2 regions of the Streptomyces sp. BA2 genome follow, and region 1 is predicted to be linked to the other one. Evidence: riboswitches for the same ligand, from Rfam matches in the RefSeq annotation. Region 1 holds a riboswitch; the other holds the start of a gene.
What was found. Region 1 has a riboswitch for glycine ahead of gcvT (glycine cleavage system aminomethyltransferase GcvT). Riboswitches for the same ligand answer to the same signal wherever they lie in the genome.

Region 1 (8,558 bases):
CTCGGCCTCGCCCACCGCACGGACGCGCGCTGGCCGACGCTCTCCCAGGGCGAGCGCGGCCGGACCCTGATCGCACGCTCGCTGATGCCAAGGCCGCGGCTCGTCCTGCTCGACGAACCGGCCACCGGGCTCGACCTCGCGGGCCGCGAACGCCTCCTCGACAGCCTGGACACCCTGCGCGAGACCCACCCCGAACTCGCCACGGTCCTGGTCACGCACCACCTGGAGGAGCTCCCGGCCGGTACGACACACGCGCTGCTCCTGCGCGACGGGCGTGCGCTCGCCTCCGGCGCCGTGGACGACGTACTGACCGGCGACCAGATCAGCAAGTGCTTCGACCACCCGGTGCGGTTGGAGCGCACGGAGGGGCGGTGGAGCGTGCGGGCGGCGCGGCGCCCCCGCTGAGGTACGCGGAAGGGGCCCGGCACACGCGCGTGCCGGGCCCCTTCCGCGTCGCGTTCCCGCTACTTGTTCAGGCTCGCCCAGAACTCGTCGAAGGAGAGGCGCTTGTCCTTGTCGGCGTCCTTCGTGCCGATCACGGCTTCGGCCACCGTCTCGGTGACGTAGAAGTCTCCCATCTTCGCCATGGCCGACTTCCACTCGACCGCCGTGATGAAGCCGTCGCCGTCCGCGTCGAACTGCTCGAACGTCCTGCGCGCTTCCTCGATGTCCGCCACCGGATCCACCCCTTCTTGGTGCACTACTGACGGGGGTCAGGGTATCGGCCGTCCGAGGATGCGATCACAAGGAGTACGCCCATGGCCAGGACCTCTGCCGCGCTCGGTGCGATCCTCGACGCGGCGGCCCACGGGCAGTTCCCGCCGCCCGACGGCACCACCACCGTCGTGCCGCAGCCCCGCCACCGCGACGCGGGCGTCATCGCCTTCACCGCGCACTCGGTGGTCTTCACGGACGAGGACCCGGAGTGGGTGCACGCCACCCTCGCCGCGCTCGACTGCGATCCGCTGGCCGCCACGATGAACCCCCTGTTCCTCGCCGCCTTCCTGGAGCGGACGGGACGCGCGACGGACACCACCGACCTCCTGACCGTGGCCGACGCCCTGCCGGGGGCTGGGCCGGGCGCTCGCGCTCGCCGCCCGGCAGCTGGTGCCCGGCGGGGCCCCGGTGCGGGCGCAGCAGTCCCCGGGGAACGCCCGCAGCGTGCGGGCCTTTCAGGCCGCGGGGTACCGGCCCGTGGGCGCGGAGGCGCTGTTCGTCGCGCGGTGAGGGCTGCCGGTGGCCGGGGCCGGTGGCCGGTGGTCGTGGCCGCGGCTCAGCACTCGATGATGTTCACCGCGAGCCCGCCCCGCGCCGTCTCCTTGTACTTCACGCTCATGTCGGCGCCGGTCTCCTTCATGGTCTTGATGACCTTGTCGAGGGACACCTTGTGGCTGCCGTCGCCGCGCATCGCCATCTTCGCCGCGGTCACGGCCTTCACGGCCGCCATGCCGTTGCGCTCGATGCACGGGATCTGGACGAGGCCGCCGACCGGGTCGCAGGTCAGGCCGAGGTTGTGCTCCATGCCGATCTCGGCCGCGTTCTCGACCTGCTCGGGGGAGCCGCCGAGCACCTCGGCGAGTGCGCCCGCCGCCATCGAGCAGGCGGAGCCGACCTCGCCCTGGCAGCCGACCTCGGCGCCGGAGATCGAGGCGTTCTCCTTGAAGAGCATGCCGATCGCACCCGCCGCGAGCAGGAAGCGGACCACGCCGTCCTCGTCGGCGCCGGGGATGAAGTTCATGTAGTAGTGCAGGACCGCCGGGATGATACCCGCGGCGCCGTTCGTCGGGGCCGTCACGACCCGGCCGCCCGCGGCGTTCTCCTCGTTCACCGCCATCGCGTAGAGGGTGATCCACTCCATGGCGCGGGCCAGCGGATCGCCCTCGGCGCGCAGCTGCCGTGCGGAGTTCGCCGCCCGGCGGCGGACCTTGAGGCCGCCCGGCAGGATGCCCTCGCGGGACATGCCGCGCGAGACGCAGGACTGCATGACGCCCCAGATGTCGAGCAGCCCCGAGCGGATCTCCTCCTCGGTGCGCCACGCCTTCTCGTTCTCCAGCATCAGCGCGGAGATGGAGAGACCGGTCTCCTGCGCCAGGCGCAGGAGCTCGTCGCCGGTGCGGAAGGGGTGCTTGAGGACCGTGTCGTCCGGCACGATCGGGTTCTCGCCGGCCACCGCGTCGTCATCGACCACGAAGCCGCCGCCCACGGAGTAGTACGTCTTCTCCAGGACGAGGCCGCCCTCATGGTCGTACGCGAAGATCGTCATGCCGTTGGCGTGGTACGGCAGGGCCTTGCGGCGGTGCAGGACCAGGTCCTCGTCGAAGGCGAAGTCGATCTCGTGCATGCCGAGGAGGTTGATGCGGCCGGTGCTCTTGATCTGCTCGACGCGGTCGTCGGCGAACTCGACGTCGACCGAGCGCGGGGACTCGCCCTCCAGGCCGAGCAGGACCGCCTTCGGGGTGCCGTGGCCGTGGCCCGTCGCGCCGAGCGAGCCGTAGAGCTCGGCCCGTATCGCGGTGGTGTGGGCCATCAGGCCCTCGTTCTTGAGGCGGCTCGCGAAGATGCGGGCGGCGCGCATGGGGCCGACCGTGTGGGAGCTGGACGGGCCGATGCCGATCGAGAACAGGTCGAAGACCGAGAGGGCCACGAGAAACTCCAATGGTGGTTGGTAGACGCCGTTGTCTGCCGGGGTGGTGCAGAGAACTACGAAAGAGAACTGCAGGAAATATTTACGAGAGCGGGGCATGAGCCGGGGCACCGCACTCACTGTCTTCACTGTCCAGTGTGCGCGGTGCCCCGAAGAATCGTACGAAGGAAAGCGTACGAAACTGCTACAGGTTGGGGTACAGCGGGTGCTTGGCTGCCAAGGCCGACACGCGGGCCTTGAGCGACTCCGCGTCGAAGCCCGGCTTCAGCGCCTCGGCGATGACGTCGGCGACCTCACGGAAGTCGTCCTCCTGGAAGCCACGGGTCGCGAGCGCGGGCGTACCGATCCGCAGGCCCGACGTGACCATCGGGGGGCGCGGGTCGTTCGGGACCGCGTTGCGGTTGACCGTGATGCCGACCTCGTGGAGGCGGTCCTCGGCCTGCTGGCCGTCCAGCTCGCTGTTGCGCAGGTCGACCAGGACCAGGTGCACGTCCGTGCCGCCCGACAGGACGTCGACGCCGACGGCCTTCGAGTCGTCCTGGACGAGGCGCTCGGCCAGGATGCGGGCGCCGTCCAGGGTGCGCTGCTGGCGCTCCTTGAACTCCTCCGAGGCCGCGACCTTGAAGGAGACGGCCTTGGCCGCGATCACGTGCTCCAGGGGGCCGCCCTGGAAGCCGGGGAAGACCGCGGAGTTCAGCTTCTTCGCGAATTCCTTGCTGCGGGCCAGGATGACGCCGCCGCGCGGGCCGCCGAGCGTCTTGTGCGTGGTGGAGGTCACCACGTCCGCGTACGGCACCGGGTTCGGGTGCAGCCCTGCGGCGACGAGCCCGGCGAAGTGCGCCATGTCGACCCACAGGTACGCGCCGACCTCGTCGGCGATCCGGCGGAACTCCGCGAAGTCCAGCTGGCGCGGGTAGGCGGACCAGCCCGCGATGATCACCTTCGGGCTGTTCTCCTTGGCCAGGCGCTCGACCTCGGCCATGTCCACGAGACCGGCCTCGTCGACGTGGTACGCGACCACGTTGAACTGCTTGCCGGAGAAGTTCAGGCGCATGCCGTGGGTGAGGTGGCCGCCGTGCGCCAGGTCAAGGCCGAGGATCGTGTCACCGGGCTTGGCGATCGCGAAGAGGGCGGCCTGGTTGGCGGAGGCGCCGGAGTGCGGCTGGACGTTGGCGTACTCGGCGTCGAACAGATCCTTGATCCGGTCGATCGCGATCTGCTCGGTGACGTCGACGTGCTCGCAGCCGCCGTAGTAGCGGCGGCCGGGGTAGCCCTCGGCGTACTTGTTGGTGAGGACCGTGCCCTGGGCCTCCATGACGGCGACCGGAGCGAAGTTCTCCGAGGCGATCATTTCCAGGGTGGACTGCTGGCGGTGGAGCTCGGCGTCGACGGCGGCGGCGACGTCCGGGTCCAGCTCGTGGAGAGGGGTGTTGAGAAGCGACATCAGGTGGTCCCTAGGGGTCTTCGGGGGGCTTCAGCTGCCGGAGAACTCGGTGTACTCGTCTGCGGAGAGCAGGTCCTTCGGCTCCTCCGTGATCCGTACCTTGAAGAGCCAACCACCCTCGAACGGTTCGGAGTTCACCTTCGACGGGTCGTCCACGACGTCCTGGTTCGCCTCGACGACCTCACCGGTCACGGGGGAGTACAGGTCGCTGACCGACTTGGTCGACTCGAGCTCGCCACAGGTCTCGCCCGCGGTCACCGTCTCGCCGACCTCAGGGAGCTGGACGAAGACGACGTCACCGAGCGCGTTGGCCGCGTGTTCCGTGATGCCGACCGTCGAGACGCCGTCCTCGGCGCCCGAGAGCCACTCGTGCTCCTTGCTGTAACGCAGCTGCTGGGGGTTGCTCATGACCTGAATTCTCCTGTACGCGGGTGGGTGCTGCGGAACGGGAAAGATGTGCGTGGGGTCACTTCCGGGTTACCACGGAAGCGGCAGTGTCACTTCTGGCGCTTGTAGAACGGCAGAGCCACGACCTCGTACGGCTCGTGTGTGCCGCGGATGTCCACGCCCACGCCCTCGGTGCCGGGGGCCGCGTGCGCCGCGTCGACGTACGCGATGGCGATCGGCTTGCCGAGCGTCGGGGACGGGGCGCCGGAGGTGACCTCGCCGATGACCTGCTCGCCGGTGACCACGGAGAAGCCCGCGCGCGGGATGCGGCGGCCCGATGCGATCAGGCCGACCAGCTTGCGCGGGGGAGCGGTCTCGGCGCGCTCGGCGGCGGCCGCGAGCGCCGCGCGCCCCACGAAGGTGTCGGACTGCGAGGTCTTCTCGAACTTCACGACCCGGCCGAGGCCCGCGTCGAAGGGTGTCAGGTCCGCGGTCAGCTCGTGCCCGTACAGCGGCATGCCCGCCTCAAGACGGAGCGTGTCGCGGCAGGAGAGCCCGGCCGGGACGAGGCCGACGGGCTCGCCCGCCTCCATCAGTGCGTTCCACAGCTTCTCGGCGTCGCCGGGCGCGACGAAGAGCTCGAAGCCGTCCTCGCCGGTGTAGCCCGTGCGGGCGATCAGCGCGGGCACACCCGCGACCGTGCCGGGCAGGCCCGCGTAGTACTTCAGGCCGTCCAGGTCCGCGTCCGTGAGTGACTTCAGGATGCCGGGGGACTCGGGGCCCTGGACGGCGAGCAGCGCGTACGCGTCGCGGTCGTCGCGGACCTCGGCGTCGAAGCCGTCGGCGCGGGCGGTGAGCGCGTCGAGCACGACCTGCGCGTTCGAGGCGTTCGCCACGACCATGTACTCGGGGGCCTCGGCCGCACCGAGGCGGTAGACGATCAGGTCGTCCAGGATGCCGCCGTCCTCGGCGCAGATCATCGTGTAGCGGGCGCGGCCGACACCGATGGAGCCGATGTTGCCGACCAGCGCGAAGTTCAGGAAGTCCACGGCCTCGGGGCCGGTGACGGTGATCTCGCCCATGTGGGAGAGGTCGAAGAGACCGGCCTTGGTGCGGACGGCGACGTGCTCGTCGCGCTCGCTGCCGTAGCGGAGCGGCATGTCCCAGCCCGCGAAGTCGGTCATGGTCGCGCCGAGGGCGCGATGCACGGCATCGAGTGCGGTCAGACGGGAAGCGGTACTCATTCGTTGAACTCCCAGGGCATGACGGGCGAGGTCGATCCTCCCCATCTGTCATCGGAACCTGAGAGGTTCACCACGACCCGCTCGTACAGGAGGTCATGACTTGCACCTTGGGTGGAGCCGCCGGGCGGCCCGCTTTTCAGATGTGCCTCGCCCGCGCGGTACGGGGCCTGAGAGATTCAAGGGAGGGACTTGCTCCTTCGGCGCCCCGGTGCGTCATAGCGTCGTACGACGGCGACCGGGAACTCTCCCGCGCGGATTCAAACGGCCTGTATGGAGTTTGCGCGCACATCATTGCACGCGCTTCCGTCACAGGGCAGTGCCAGTCCCGTAATGCCCTTGTGCCGCATTACCTTCTCTTTACACTTGCCGGGGAAGCTGCGGTAAGCAGGTACGTGACCGCTATGGGGAGGCCGATCACGGTGCGCAGGACGAGTGTCTACGCGACCAATACAGGGGTGGCCCTGCCCAAACAGGCCGCCGCCCCCACCAGGGAGAGCTGCGGCCCCCTGCCGGCGGCCGTCGTCCGCGACCTGCGGCAGCGGACCGGCCACAGCCCGCACCGGCTCACGTACGGCGAGGGCGACCTGATCGTCGTCTCCGGGCTGCCGGGCAGCGGCAAGTCCACGCTGATGCGCAGAGCCGTCGCGGGCCCGCGCATCGACTCGCAGGACACCCGCGACCGCTGGGCCCGGCGCATGCCGAGCCTGCTGCCGTACGCGGTGTACCGCCCCCTGGTCCGCCTCGCGCACTACGCGGGCCTGCGCAGAGCCCTGCGCTCCGGCGAGGGAGTCGTGGTGCACGACTGCGGCACCCAGGCCTGGGTGCGCCGCTGGCTGGGCCGCGAGGCCGCGCGGCGCGGCACGACACTGCACCTGCTGCTGCTCGACGTGCCGCCGGACACCGCCATAGAGGGCCAGCTCTCGCGCGGTCGCGGCGTGTCGCGGTACGCCTTCGCGCGCCACCGCAGAACGGTAGGCAGGCTCGTCGGCGCCGCCGAGCGGGGCGACCTGCCGCGCGGCTGCGGCTCGGCCGTGCTCCTCGACAGGACGGCGGCCGGGGTGCTGCGGGGGATCGGCTTCGGGGGCTGAGCCGCCCGCCATGGGCCGCCCGCCACGGGCCGCCACGTTAGGGTCGTGCCGCAGGCAGAGCGGGACCGAGCAGGGGTTAGAAGAGATGGACATTCCGGCGCAGGCACACGCCCATCCCTATGGAGGATGGCCGGGCAACGAACTCGAAGAGGTGCTCGCGGCATCCCTCGGCACGCCCGGCGCACCCCACACATCCGCGGGGGCCCGCATCGTCGAGGTGCTCGGCCGCAGCCACGTCTGGGTCCCGCTGCCGAACGGCGGGGCACCGGACAGCGGCACCCTGGACCTGCCCACGCTGGAGATCGACGGCCAGGCATACGTCCCCGTCTTCAGCTCGGAGCAGCAGTTCCAGCACGTCACCGGCGGCCGGATGGGCTGCACCGTGGCGCCCGCCGTGGAGTTCGCGCGCGGCCTCCCCCCGCAGCTGGGCATCGCGGTCAACCCGGACGGCACGGTCGGTGTGCCGCTGCCGCCGCCCGCCGTCGCCGAGCTCTGCCGGTCAGGACGGACCCCGCTGGACGGCCCCGCGAGCGGCGGCCGCGTACGGCTCTTCGAACCGGACTGGCAGGAGGACCCGGTGGACTTCCTGTCCGCCGCCGCCCGCGAGTTCGAGGCCACCGGGGTCGTCCTGAGCGCCCGCCGCTGCCTGGCGAGCGTCGAGGGCGAGTCGCCCTCCCTGTTCGTCGGCGTCGAACTGACCTCCTGGGAGGGCAACGCGCGCGAGCTGCCGATGGAGGCCGTGGGCCGTGCCCTCGGCCACGCCCCGGTGTCCTGGCCGGTGAACCTGGTACTGCTCGACGTCGCCCAGGACCCGGTCGGTGACTGGATGCGCGAGCGGGTGCGGCCCTTCTTCGGCCGGAGCCCGGGCCTCGGCCAGGGCCCGGGGCACGAGCACGGACATGTGTAAGGACATGTGCAGGTACGTGTGTGAGGGTGCCGTACGTCAAGTCGGTGTCAGGATCGCCGCTTAAGCTGGTTTCATGACCCGGGTCCGGGTCAGCGGGTCATCGGGTCATCGCGAAGGGGCGGTTAAGGGTGAGTGCGTCGGGCACGGCTGCGGCCGGGCAGGTCGAGCACATGCTGCGCCAGGTGACACCAGGGCGCTATGACGCCTACGAGGCGCTCCTGCGGGCGCTCGCCGCCGACCAGGTGTGGATGCTGCTCTGGCACGGCCAGGCCGGATCCCCCGACGCCCAGTACGGGAACATGGAGGTCGAGGGCCTCGGGTACGCGCCGTGCGTGACCTCCGCCCAGGAGCTCTCCGCCAGTGGCTGGAACCGCTCGTACGAAGTGGTCAGCGGCGTCGACATCTCCCGCACCCTCTACCCCGACCACTACGGCCTCTGGCTCAACCCCCACGCCCCCGGCGGCGGCGTCGGCATCCCCTGGCTCGACCTGCGGCGCATCGCGTCCGGCCTCGACCTGCTGCCCGCGGGACCGCTCCGGCTCACCGAGCCTGCCATCGAGATCCCCCAGTTCTACGCCCTGCTCACGCAGAACGCCCACCGCACCCCCGCGGTCCGCTCGCTGCGCCGCGCCTGGGTGCAGCCCGCGCTCGGCGCCCCTTATCTGGCCATCGGCCTCGATGTGTACGACACCTCGCCCGCCTCGGTCGACGGGGTGCGCGCGATGATGCAGCAGTCGATCGCCGCCGTCCCCGACGGCCTGCCCGTGTCGACCGTCGCGATGTCCGACGGATACGACCCGGTAGCCATGTGGCTGCGCGCCAACGCGCGCCCGTTCTACGACCG
Region 2 (8,558 bases), 4.6 Mb from region 1:
CCGGTTCTGCTCCAACTGCGGCGCGCCGCTGCGGGCCGGGGCCGCGCCGGAGCGTCCGTCGGAGACGACCTCGACGATCTCCATCTCGGGCCTTGAGGCCTACGACGCGGAGGTGACGGGGCAGACCGCCTCGCCCGCCCTCTCGCCGGAGGCCCAGGCCGCCGTTGACGCACTGCCGCTCGGCTCCGCGCTCCTCGTGGTGCGCCGTGGGCCGAACTCGGGCAGCCGCTTCCTTCTGGACGGCGAGCTGACCACGGCGGGGCGTCACCCGCAGAGCGACATCTTCCTGGACGACGTGACCGTCTCGCGCCGCCACGTGGAGTTCCGTCGCCTCGGGGACGGTTCCTTCACCGTCGCCGACGTGGGCAGCCTCAACGGCACGTACGTCAATCGGGAGCGCATCGACTCGGTCGCGCTGTCGAACGGCGACGAGGTGCAGATCGGCAAGTACCGGCTGGTCTTCTACGCGAGCCAGCGGGGCATCGGCATCTGATCTGTCAGGAAGGTCCATGCTTCAAACACCGAGGGGCGGTGCCGGCAACGGCACCGCCGCCGAGGACCGTCGGCTGATGAGCATCGGCGCCGTCCTGAACGCGCTGCGTGACGAGTTTCCCGAGGTCACGATCTCCAAGATCCGTTTCCTGGAGTCGGAAGGGCTCATCGAGCCGGAGCGCACGCCGTCCGGCTACCGGAAGTTCAGCCCGGAGGACGTGGAGCGGCTCGGTCACGTCCTGAGGATGCAGCGCGACCACTATCTGCCGCTCAAGGTCATCCGGGAACACCTCGACGCCCTGGAGCGCGGTGAGCGGGTCTCCACGCCCTCCCTGGGGCAGCCGCGCGAGCCCGGTGACGCCTGGGGCGTGAGTGACGCCGTGGAGCCCACTGCCGCCCGTGTGGGCCGTGCGGAGCTGCTCGCCGCCGCCGAGATCGACGCGGAGCAGCTCGCCGACTGGGAGACGTACGGGCTTGTCGTGCCGTTGCCGGACGGTGGCTACGACGCGGAGGCCGTGACGGTCGCCGCGCTCGTCGTGGAACTTGGGCGATTCGGTATCGAACCCAGGCATCTGCGCGCCATGAAGTCGGCGGCCGAACGTGAGGCCGGCCTGGTCGACCAGGTCGTGGCGCCGCTGCGCCGGCACCGCAATCCGCAGACCAGAGCCCATGCGGAAGCCCGTACGAAGGAACTCGCCGGGCTGACCGGAAAGCTGCACTCTGCACTGGTGCAGAGTGCGCTCGGGGTGCGGTTGCCCTGACTCGGGGGGTGCCCGACTACCCAAACCTGCCGGGCACGTCCTAGGGTTGCTGTGTGAACGAGCTCGACGTCGTAGGTGTCCGGGTGGAAATGCCCTCCAACCAACCGATCGTGCTCCTGCGTGAAGTGGGAGGCGATCGTTACCTCCCCATCTGGATCGGACCAGGTGAGGCGACCGCGATCGCCTTCGCACAGCAGGGGATGGCGCCCGCACGGCCGCTGACCCACGACCTGTTCAAGGACGTGCTGGAGGCGGTGGGTCAGGAGCTCACCGAAGTGCGCATCACGGACCTCCGAGAAGGGGTCTTCTACGCGGAACTGGTCTTCGCCAGTGGAGTCGAGGTGAGCGCCCGGCCGTCCGACGCCATAGCGCTCGCGCTGCGCACCGGAACGCCGATCTACGGCAGCGACGGTGTTCTCGACGACGCGGGCATCGCCATTCCGGACGAGCAGGAGGACGAGGTGGAGAAGTTCCGCGAGTTCCTCGACCAGATCTCGCCCGAGGACTTCGGTACCAACAGCCAGTAGGCCGTCACCAACAGCCGGTGGACCGTCGCTTCCTGAGGGTCCCGGCGGACCATTCGGCTAGCCTTTCCCGGCGGTGCGGTACAGCAAACCACTCTTAGGGTGATTATCACTCGGCGTGCCGAGTGTGGCGATCGTTGACGAGCCCCTGGCGACTGCCTACCGTCGTGAAGGCAGGTCAAGGACGGAGGTCGGCGTGAGAAGCAGCGGCGACGGTACGGCGATGGGCGGTCCGTATCCGCTTCACAGCAGCGCGGCCGGTCACTCTCCGAAGAGGCCGATGGCGGTTCAGGGGAGCGTTCAGGGGAGCGGGGACGCCACGTCCGGACAGTCCGAACAGGAACAGATCGGTTACCGGGGGCCGACCGCGTGCGCGGCCGCCGGCATCACGTATCGACAGCTCGACTACTGGGCCCGTACGGGCCTCGTCGAGCCCAGTGTGCGGTCCGCGGGCGGATCGGGGACCCAGCGGCTCTACAGCTTCAGGGACGTCGTCGTCCTCAAGATCGTGAAGCGGTTCCTCGACACCGGTGTGTCCCTGCAGAACATCCGGACCACGGTCCAGCACCTGCGTGACCGCGGTTTCCGGGACCTGGAGCGCATGACGCTCATGAGCGACGGCGCGACGGTCTACGAGTGCACGTCGCCCGATGAGGTCCACGACCTGCTCCAGGGCGGCCAAGGGGTCTTCGGGATCGCCGTGGGCGTCGTGTGGCGGGACGTGGAAGCGGCGCTTTCGCAGCTGCACGGGGAGCGGATCGACACCGGGGAGACGCTGGTGCGGCAGAATCCCGCCGACGAGCTCGCGAGGCGGCGCAACAGGGCCGTGTGAAGCGGCTTTGCCAGTGGCGTTGTCAGTGGCGTAGGGCAGCATCAGAGGTGTGAGAACCGCGCCCACGATTCTGCATCTCGACATGGATGCCTTCTACGCGTCTGCCGAGCAGGCCGCGAAGCCGAGTCTGCGCGGGAAAGCCGTGGTCGTGGGCGGGCTCGGGCCGCGGGGTGTGGTGGCCACGGCGTCGTACGAGGCGCGGAAGTTCGGTGTGCACTCGGCGATGCCCATGGGGCAGGCGCGGCGCCTGGCGCCCAATGCCGCTTATCTGGTGCCGCGCTTCGGGCTCTACCGCGAGATCAGCGAGCAGGTGATGGGGCTGCTGCGGGAGCTGTCGCCGCTGGTGGAGCCGCTCAGCCTGGACGAGGCCTTCGTCGATCTGGAGGCGGGGGGCGTGGCCGACGACCAGGCGTCGGCGCTCGCTGTGGGTGAGCGGTTGCGTGCGGACATCAAGGCGGTGACGGGGCTCGCGGGGTCGGTCGGGCTCGCCGCGTCCAAGATGCTGGCCAAGATCGCCTCGGAGGAGGCCAAGCCGGACGGCCTGCGGCTCATAGTGCCGGGGACCGAGCGTGACCTGCTCGGTCCGATGCCGGTCCGGACGCTGCCCGGTGTCGGTCCTGCCACCGGGGACCATCTGCGGCGGGGCGGGATCACGACCGTGGGGGAGATCGCGGAGGCGGGCGAGGACGAGCTCGTACGCCTCCTCGGGAAGTCGCACGGGAGCGCGCTGTACGCGATGGCGCTCGCGCGGGACGAGCGGCCCGTGGTGGCGGAGCGGGAATCCAAGTCGGTCAGCGTCGAGGACACGTACGACGTGGACATCCACGACCGGGTACGGGTCAGGGGCGAGGTCGCGCGGCTCGCCGACCGGTGTGTGGAGCGGCTGCGGGCGGCGGGGCACTCGGGGCGGACGATCGTCCTGAAGGTGCGGCGGTTCGACTTCTCGACGCTGACGCGCTCCGAGACGCTGCGTGGGCCGACGGACGACCCCGGGGTGGTGCGGGAGGCCGCGGCGCGGCTCCTCGAGGCCGTGGACACCACCGGAGGCGTGCGGCTGCTCGGGGTGGGGGTCACGGGGCTCGCCGACTACACGCAGGAGGACCTCTTCGCGCAGGCGCAGGCGCAGGCGCTGGCCGAGGGCCCTGAGCAGGGGGAGGGCGAGGGCGATACTGCGGGGGAGGAAGCGGCTGCGGATGGCGCGGAGGAGCCGCCAGCTGATGAGATGCCGCTTGCCGCGCGGCGGTGGGCTGCCGGGCACGACGTGCGGCATGAGCGGTTCGGGCACGGGTGGGTGCAGGGGAGCGGGCTCGGGCGTGTGACGGTGCGGTTCGAGACGCCGGGGTCCTTGCCGGGGCGGGTGCGGACCTTCCGGGTGGACGATGCCGAGCTTGTACCCGCGGAGCCGTTGCCGCTGGTGGGACCACCGGAGGTGGGTGCTGAGCAGTGCCCCTTGGGTTAGCGGTGCCCGGCGATGGGCGTTGTGCCCACCCGTTCCGCCCGTGCGGAACGCCTGCCCACAACGAGGGCGGACGAGGGCGGTCAGCTTGCGGTCTGCGGGCTCAGGGCTCTTCCTCGCCCGCTATGCGGCCGAAGTTCTTGTCCGGTGGCGGAGGTGACTCGGGAAGTGTGGTGTCCAGGCCGTAGTGGCGGTAGAGCTGCAGTTCCTGTTCGGGGGAGAGGTGGCGGCCGACGCCGAAGTCGGGGGCGTCCTTGATCAGGGAGCGCTCGAAGGGGATGCGCACTGTGCCGTCGCGTACGAGCTCGCTGGGCTCCAGGGGCACGAACGCGTCCCGGCTGAACAGGCCCGTGCGTATGGCCGCCCACTCCGGGGCGCCGGTGGCGTCGTCGAGATAGACCTCGTCGATCGTGCCGATCTTGGCCCCGTTCCGGTCGAACGCCTTCCGGCCGATCAGGTTGCGCGGATCGATATCGGTCTGCACGGGCCCTCCAACTGGTCGAGACGTGCCGAAGTGGGGCGTAACTCATCCTTGTTCGTTCGTAATCACTACGAAAGAGCACTTCGGGGCAGGCGGCCACTCGAGGGATCCTCAATCTCCTCGCTGGTAGGCTGGCGCTTGGCTGCTGACCCCGTGCGGGAGAGCTCTCCGGTGGAGACACCGGAGGCGCCGAAGGAGCAACTCCTCCCCGGAATCTCTCAGGCCCCTGTACCGCACGGACGAGGTCACTCTGGAAAGTAGGGCGGGCGTCGGGCGGGCACGTCCGGAACCCTTCCTCACCGACGGTGAAAGCCGGTGCGGCGCCTCTCGCGGGGCACGGACCGGTGAAGCTCTCAGGTTGAGATGACAGAGGGGGAGGCCGTCCGGGTACCCGTGCCGTGGTGCCCCTCGCAGGTCGCGTCAGACCAGGAGGCCTCCGCAATGACCGCCACTCCTCGCACCCCGCTCTCCCAGCTCGAACAGGGCATCCCCTTCGAGCAGCGGCACATCGGTCCCGATGTGGAAGCACGGGCCAAGATGCTCGCGCAGGTCGGATACGGCTCGCTCGACGAGCTGACCGCCGCCGCCGTGCCGGATGTGATCAAGAACGCCGAGGCGCTGAACCTCCCCGGGGCGCGCACCGAGGCCGAGGTCCTGGCCGAGTTGCGCTCCCTCGCGGACCGTAACCAGGTTCTTGATTCCATGATCGGGCTCGGTTACTACGGGACCTTCACGCCGCCCGTGATTCTGCGGAACGTCATGGAGAACCCTGCGTGGTACACCGCTTACACGCCGTACCAGCCCGAGATCTCCCAGGGGCGGCTCGAGGCGCTGCTCAACTTCCAGACCGTCGTCGCCGAGCTGACGGGGCTGCCCACGTCCGGTGCCTCGCTGCTGGACGAGGGGACCGCCGCCGCCGAGGCCATGGCGCTGTCGCGGCGCATGGGCAAGGTCAAGGACGGTGTCTTCCTCGTCGACGCCGACGCGCTGCCGCAGACCATCGCCGTCATCCAGACCCGCGCCGAGCCGACCGGTGTCGAGGTCGTGGTCGCCGATCTGAGCGAGGGCATCCCGGCCGAGGTCGCCGAGCGCGGTGTCGTCGGCGTACTGATCCAGTACCCCGGCGCCTCGGGTGCCGTGCGCGACATCAAGCCCCTCATCGAGCAGGCGCACGAGCTCGGTGCCATAGTCTCCGTCGCCGCCGACCTGCTGGCCCTCACGCTGCTCACCTCGCCCGGTGAGCTCGGCGCCGACATCGCGGTCGGGACCACGCAGCGCTTCGGCGTCCCGATGGGCTTCGGCGGCCCGCACGCCGGTTACATGGCGGTGCGCGAGAAGTTCGCGCGCAGCCTGCCCGGGCGGCTGGTCGGTGTCTCCGTGGACGCGGACGGCAACAAGGCCTACCGGCTCGCGCTGCAGACCCGTGAGCAGCACATCCGCCGCGAGAAGGCCACCAGCAACATCTGTACCGCTCAGGTGCTGCTCGCCGTGATGGCCGGAATGTACGCGGTCTACCACGGACCCGAGGGGCTCAAGGCCATCGCGCGGCGTACCCACCGCTACGCCATCGTGCTCGCCGCGGGGCTCGCCGCGGGCGGGGTCGAGGTCGTGCACGGTGCGTACTTCGACACCCTGACCGTGCGGGTGCCCGGCAGGGCCGACGAGCTCGTCGCCGCGGCCCGCGAGGGTGGCGTCAACATCCACCAGATCGACGCCGACCACGTCTCGCTGGCCTGCGACGAGACCACCACGCGCAAGCAACTGACCGCGATCTGGACCGCGTTCGGGGTCGAGGCCGACATCGAGGCGCTCGACGCGGAGACCGAGGACACGCTTCCCGGCGGCCTGCTGCGCTCCGACGAGTACCTGACGCACCCCGTCTTCCACCAGTACCGCTCCGAGACCGCGATGCTGCGCTACCTGCGCAAGCTGGCCGACCGTGACTACGCGCTCGACCGCGGCATGATCCCGCTGGGCTCCTGCACCATGAAGCTCAACGCGACCACGGAGATGGAGCCGGTCACCTGGCCCGAGTTCGGGCAGCTGCACCCCTTCGCCCCCGCCCAGCAGGCGCAGGGCTATCTGACGCTCATCCGTGAGCTGGAGGAGCGGCTCGCCGAGGTCACCGGGTACGACAAGGTCTCGCTGCAGCCCAACGCCGGTTCGCAGGGCGAGCTTGCCGGACTGCTCGCCGTGCGCGGCTACCACCGCGCCAACGGCGACGAGCAGCGCACCGTCTGCCTCATCCCGTCCTCCGCGCACGGCACCAACGCCGCGAGCGCCGTGATGGCCGGCATGAAGGTCGTCGTCGTGAAGACCAGCGACGACGGCGAGATCGACATCGAGGACCTGCGCGCCAAGATCGAGAAGCACCGCGACGAGCTGTCCGTGCTCATGATCACCTACCCGTCCACGCACGGTGTCTTCGAGGAGCACGTCGCCGACATCTGCGCCCAGGTGCACGAGGCGGGCGGCCAGGTCTACGTCGACGGGGCGAACCTCAACGCCCTGGTGGGCCTCGCCCAGCCCGGCAAGTTCGGCGGCGACGTCTCGCACCTGAACCTGCACAAGACGTTCTGCATCCCGCACGGCGGCGGTGGCCCCGGCGTCGGCCCGGTCGGTGTGCGCGAGCACCTCGCGCCGTACCTGCCCAACCACCCGCTGCAGCCCGCCGCGGGCCCCGAGACGGGCGTGGGTCCGATCTCCGCCGCGCCGTGGGGCTCGGCCGGAATCCTGCCGATCTCCTGGGCGTACGTACGCCTCATGGGCGGCGAGGGCCTCAAGCGGGCCACGCAGGTCGCCGTGCTCTCCGCGAACTACATCGCCAAGCGCCTGGAGCCGCACTACCCGGTGCTCTACACCGGTCCCGGCGGGCTCGTCGCGCACGAGTGCATCATCGATCTGCGGCCGATCAGCAAGGCGACCGGTGTCAGCGTCGACGACATCGCCAAGCGGCTCATCGACTACGGCTTCCACGCGCCGACCATGTCGTTCCCGGTCGCGGGCACCCTGATGATCGAGCCGACCGAGAGCGAGGACCTGGTCGAGATCGACCGGTTCTGCGAGGCGATGATCAGCATTCGCGCCGAGATCGAGAAGGTCGGCGGCGATTGGCCCGCCGATGACAACCCGCTGCGCAACGCCCCGCACACCGCCGCAGCGCTCGGCGGTGAGTGGGAGCACGCGTACAGCCGCGAGGATGCCGTCTTCCCGGCCGGTGTGGTGGCCGCGGACAAGTACTGGCCGCCGGTGCGCCGCATCGACCAGGCGTACGGCGACCGGAACCTGGTCTGCTCCTGCCCGCCGCTGGATGCGTACGAGGACTGATATCGGGGCCTGCACATGCATGGGGGCCGGTCCGGAGGTTTGTCTCTCCGGGTCGGCCCCTTTGTTGTCCGTGCTGTCCGTGCTGTCCGTGCCCTGCTGCCGTCGCGTCAGGCGGCGGTCATGATCGTGTCCGTGCCCAGCGGTCGATGCGGGGCGATGATCTGACCGTCCGGCAGCAGTTCACCGGTGTCCTCGAAGAGGAGGACGCCGTTGCACAGCAGGCTCCAGCCCTGCTCCGGGTGGCTCGCCGTGAGGAGCGCGGCTTCCCGGTCGGCGGAGTCGGCTGTCGGGCACGGTGGTTGGTGCTGGCACATGGAAGGGTTCTTTCGCTGCGATGTGATGGCTGTGACGTCTGCCTTGCGGCTCGATGCGGTGTTCATGGCCGCCCCCCGTTTAGTCGGTCGGTCCCAGTGTTGCCCTACGGGCGTCAATCCGCAGGGATTTAGCGGCAGCGCTCCTTACTGCTTAATGACGTATCACCCGCCCGGACGGTTCAGCCCAACTGCACTGTCTCTTCGGGTGGTTCGGGGTGGTCATACCGGGCTAGTCCGTATGGGCACATGACGCGCCGGCCCCGCGGTCGGGACGGCGGCGGGGCACGGGGACGTACGGCGAGGTCAGGCGGGTGAGCCGAGCAGCGGCGCCGGGGTCATGCGGTGCGTGAGGACCTTGAGGAGCTCCGCGG

Region 2: linked by a shared signal. The riboswitch ahead of gcvP (aminomethyl-transferring glycine dehydrogenase) and the one ahead of gcvT (glycine cleavage system aminomethyltransferase GcvT) in region 1 are both predicted to bind glycine.

What each region holds. Positions count from the first base shown of each region.
Region 1 covers NZ_WSRO01000002.1:6,439,157-6,447,714, forward strand. Annotated here, with positions in the region: gene E5671_RS31905 (ABC transporter ATP-binding protein) at 1-405, shown strand, start outside; gene E5671_RS31910 (EF-hand domain-containing protein) at 465-677, opposite strand; partial or broken gene E5671_RS46490 (hypothetical protein) at 759-1,227, shown strand; gene E5671_RS31920 (L-serine ammonia-lyase) at 1,274-2,644, opposite strand; gene glyA (serine hydroxymethyltransferase) at 2,829-4,088, opposite strand; gene gcvH (glycine cleavage system protein GcvH) at 4,119-4,496, opposite strand; gene gcvT (glycine cleavage system aminomethyltransferase GcvT) at 4,586-5,719, opposite strand; glycine riboswitch at 5,755-5,865, opposite strand; glycine riboswitch at 5,866-5,979, opposite strand; gene E5671_RS31940 (AAA family ATPase) at 6,121-6,807, shown strand; gene E5671_RS31945 (enhanced serine sensitivity protein SseB) at 6,893-7,714, shown strand; gene E5671_RS31950 (enhanced serine sensitivity protein SseB C-terminal domain-containing protein) at 7,843-8,558, shown strand, end outside.
Region 2 covers NZ_WSRO01000002.1:1,861,443-1,870,000, reverse strand. Annotated here, with positions in the region: gene E5671_RS11020 (FHA domain-containing protein) at 1-493, shown strand, start outside; gene ftsR (transcriptional regulator FtsR) at 510-1,253, shown strand; gene E5671_RS11010 (bifunctional nuclease family protein) at 1,307-1,780, shown strand; gene E5671_RS11005 (MerR family transcriptional regulator) at 1,974-2,609, shown strand; gene E5671_RS11000 (DNA polymerase IV) at 2,659-4,068, shown strand; gene E5671_RS10995 (PRC-barrel domain-containing protein) at 4,169-4,549, opposite strand; glycine riboswitch at 4,693-4,790, shown strand; gene gcvP (aminomethyl-transferring glycine dehydrogenase) at 4,988-7,873, shown strand; gene E5671_RS10985 (DUF5999 family protein) at 7,981-8,187, opposite strand; gene E5671_RS10980 (hypothetical protein) at 8,491-8,558, opposite strand, start outside.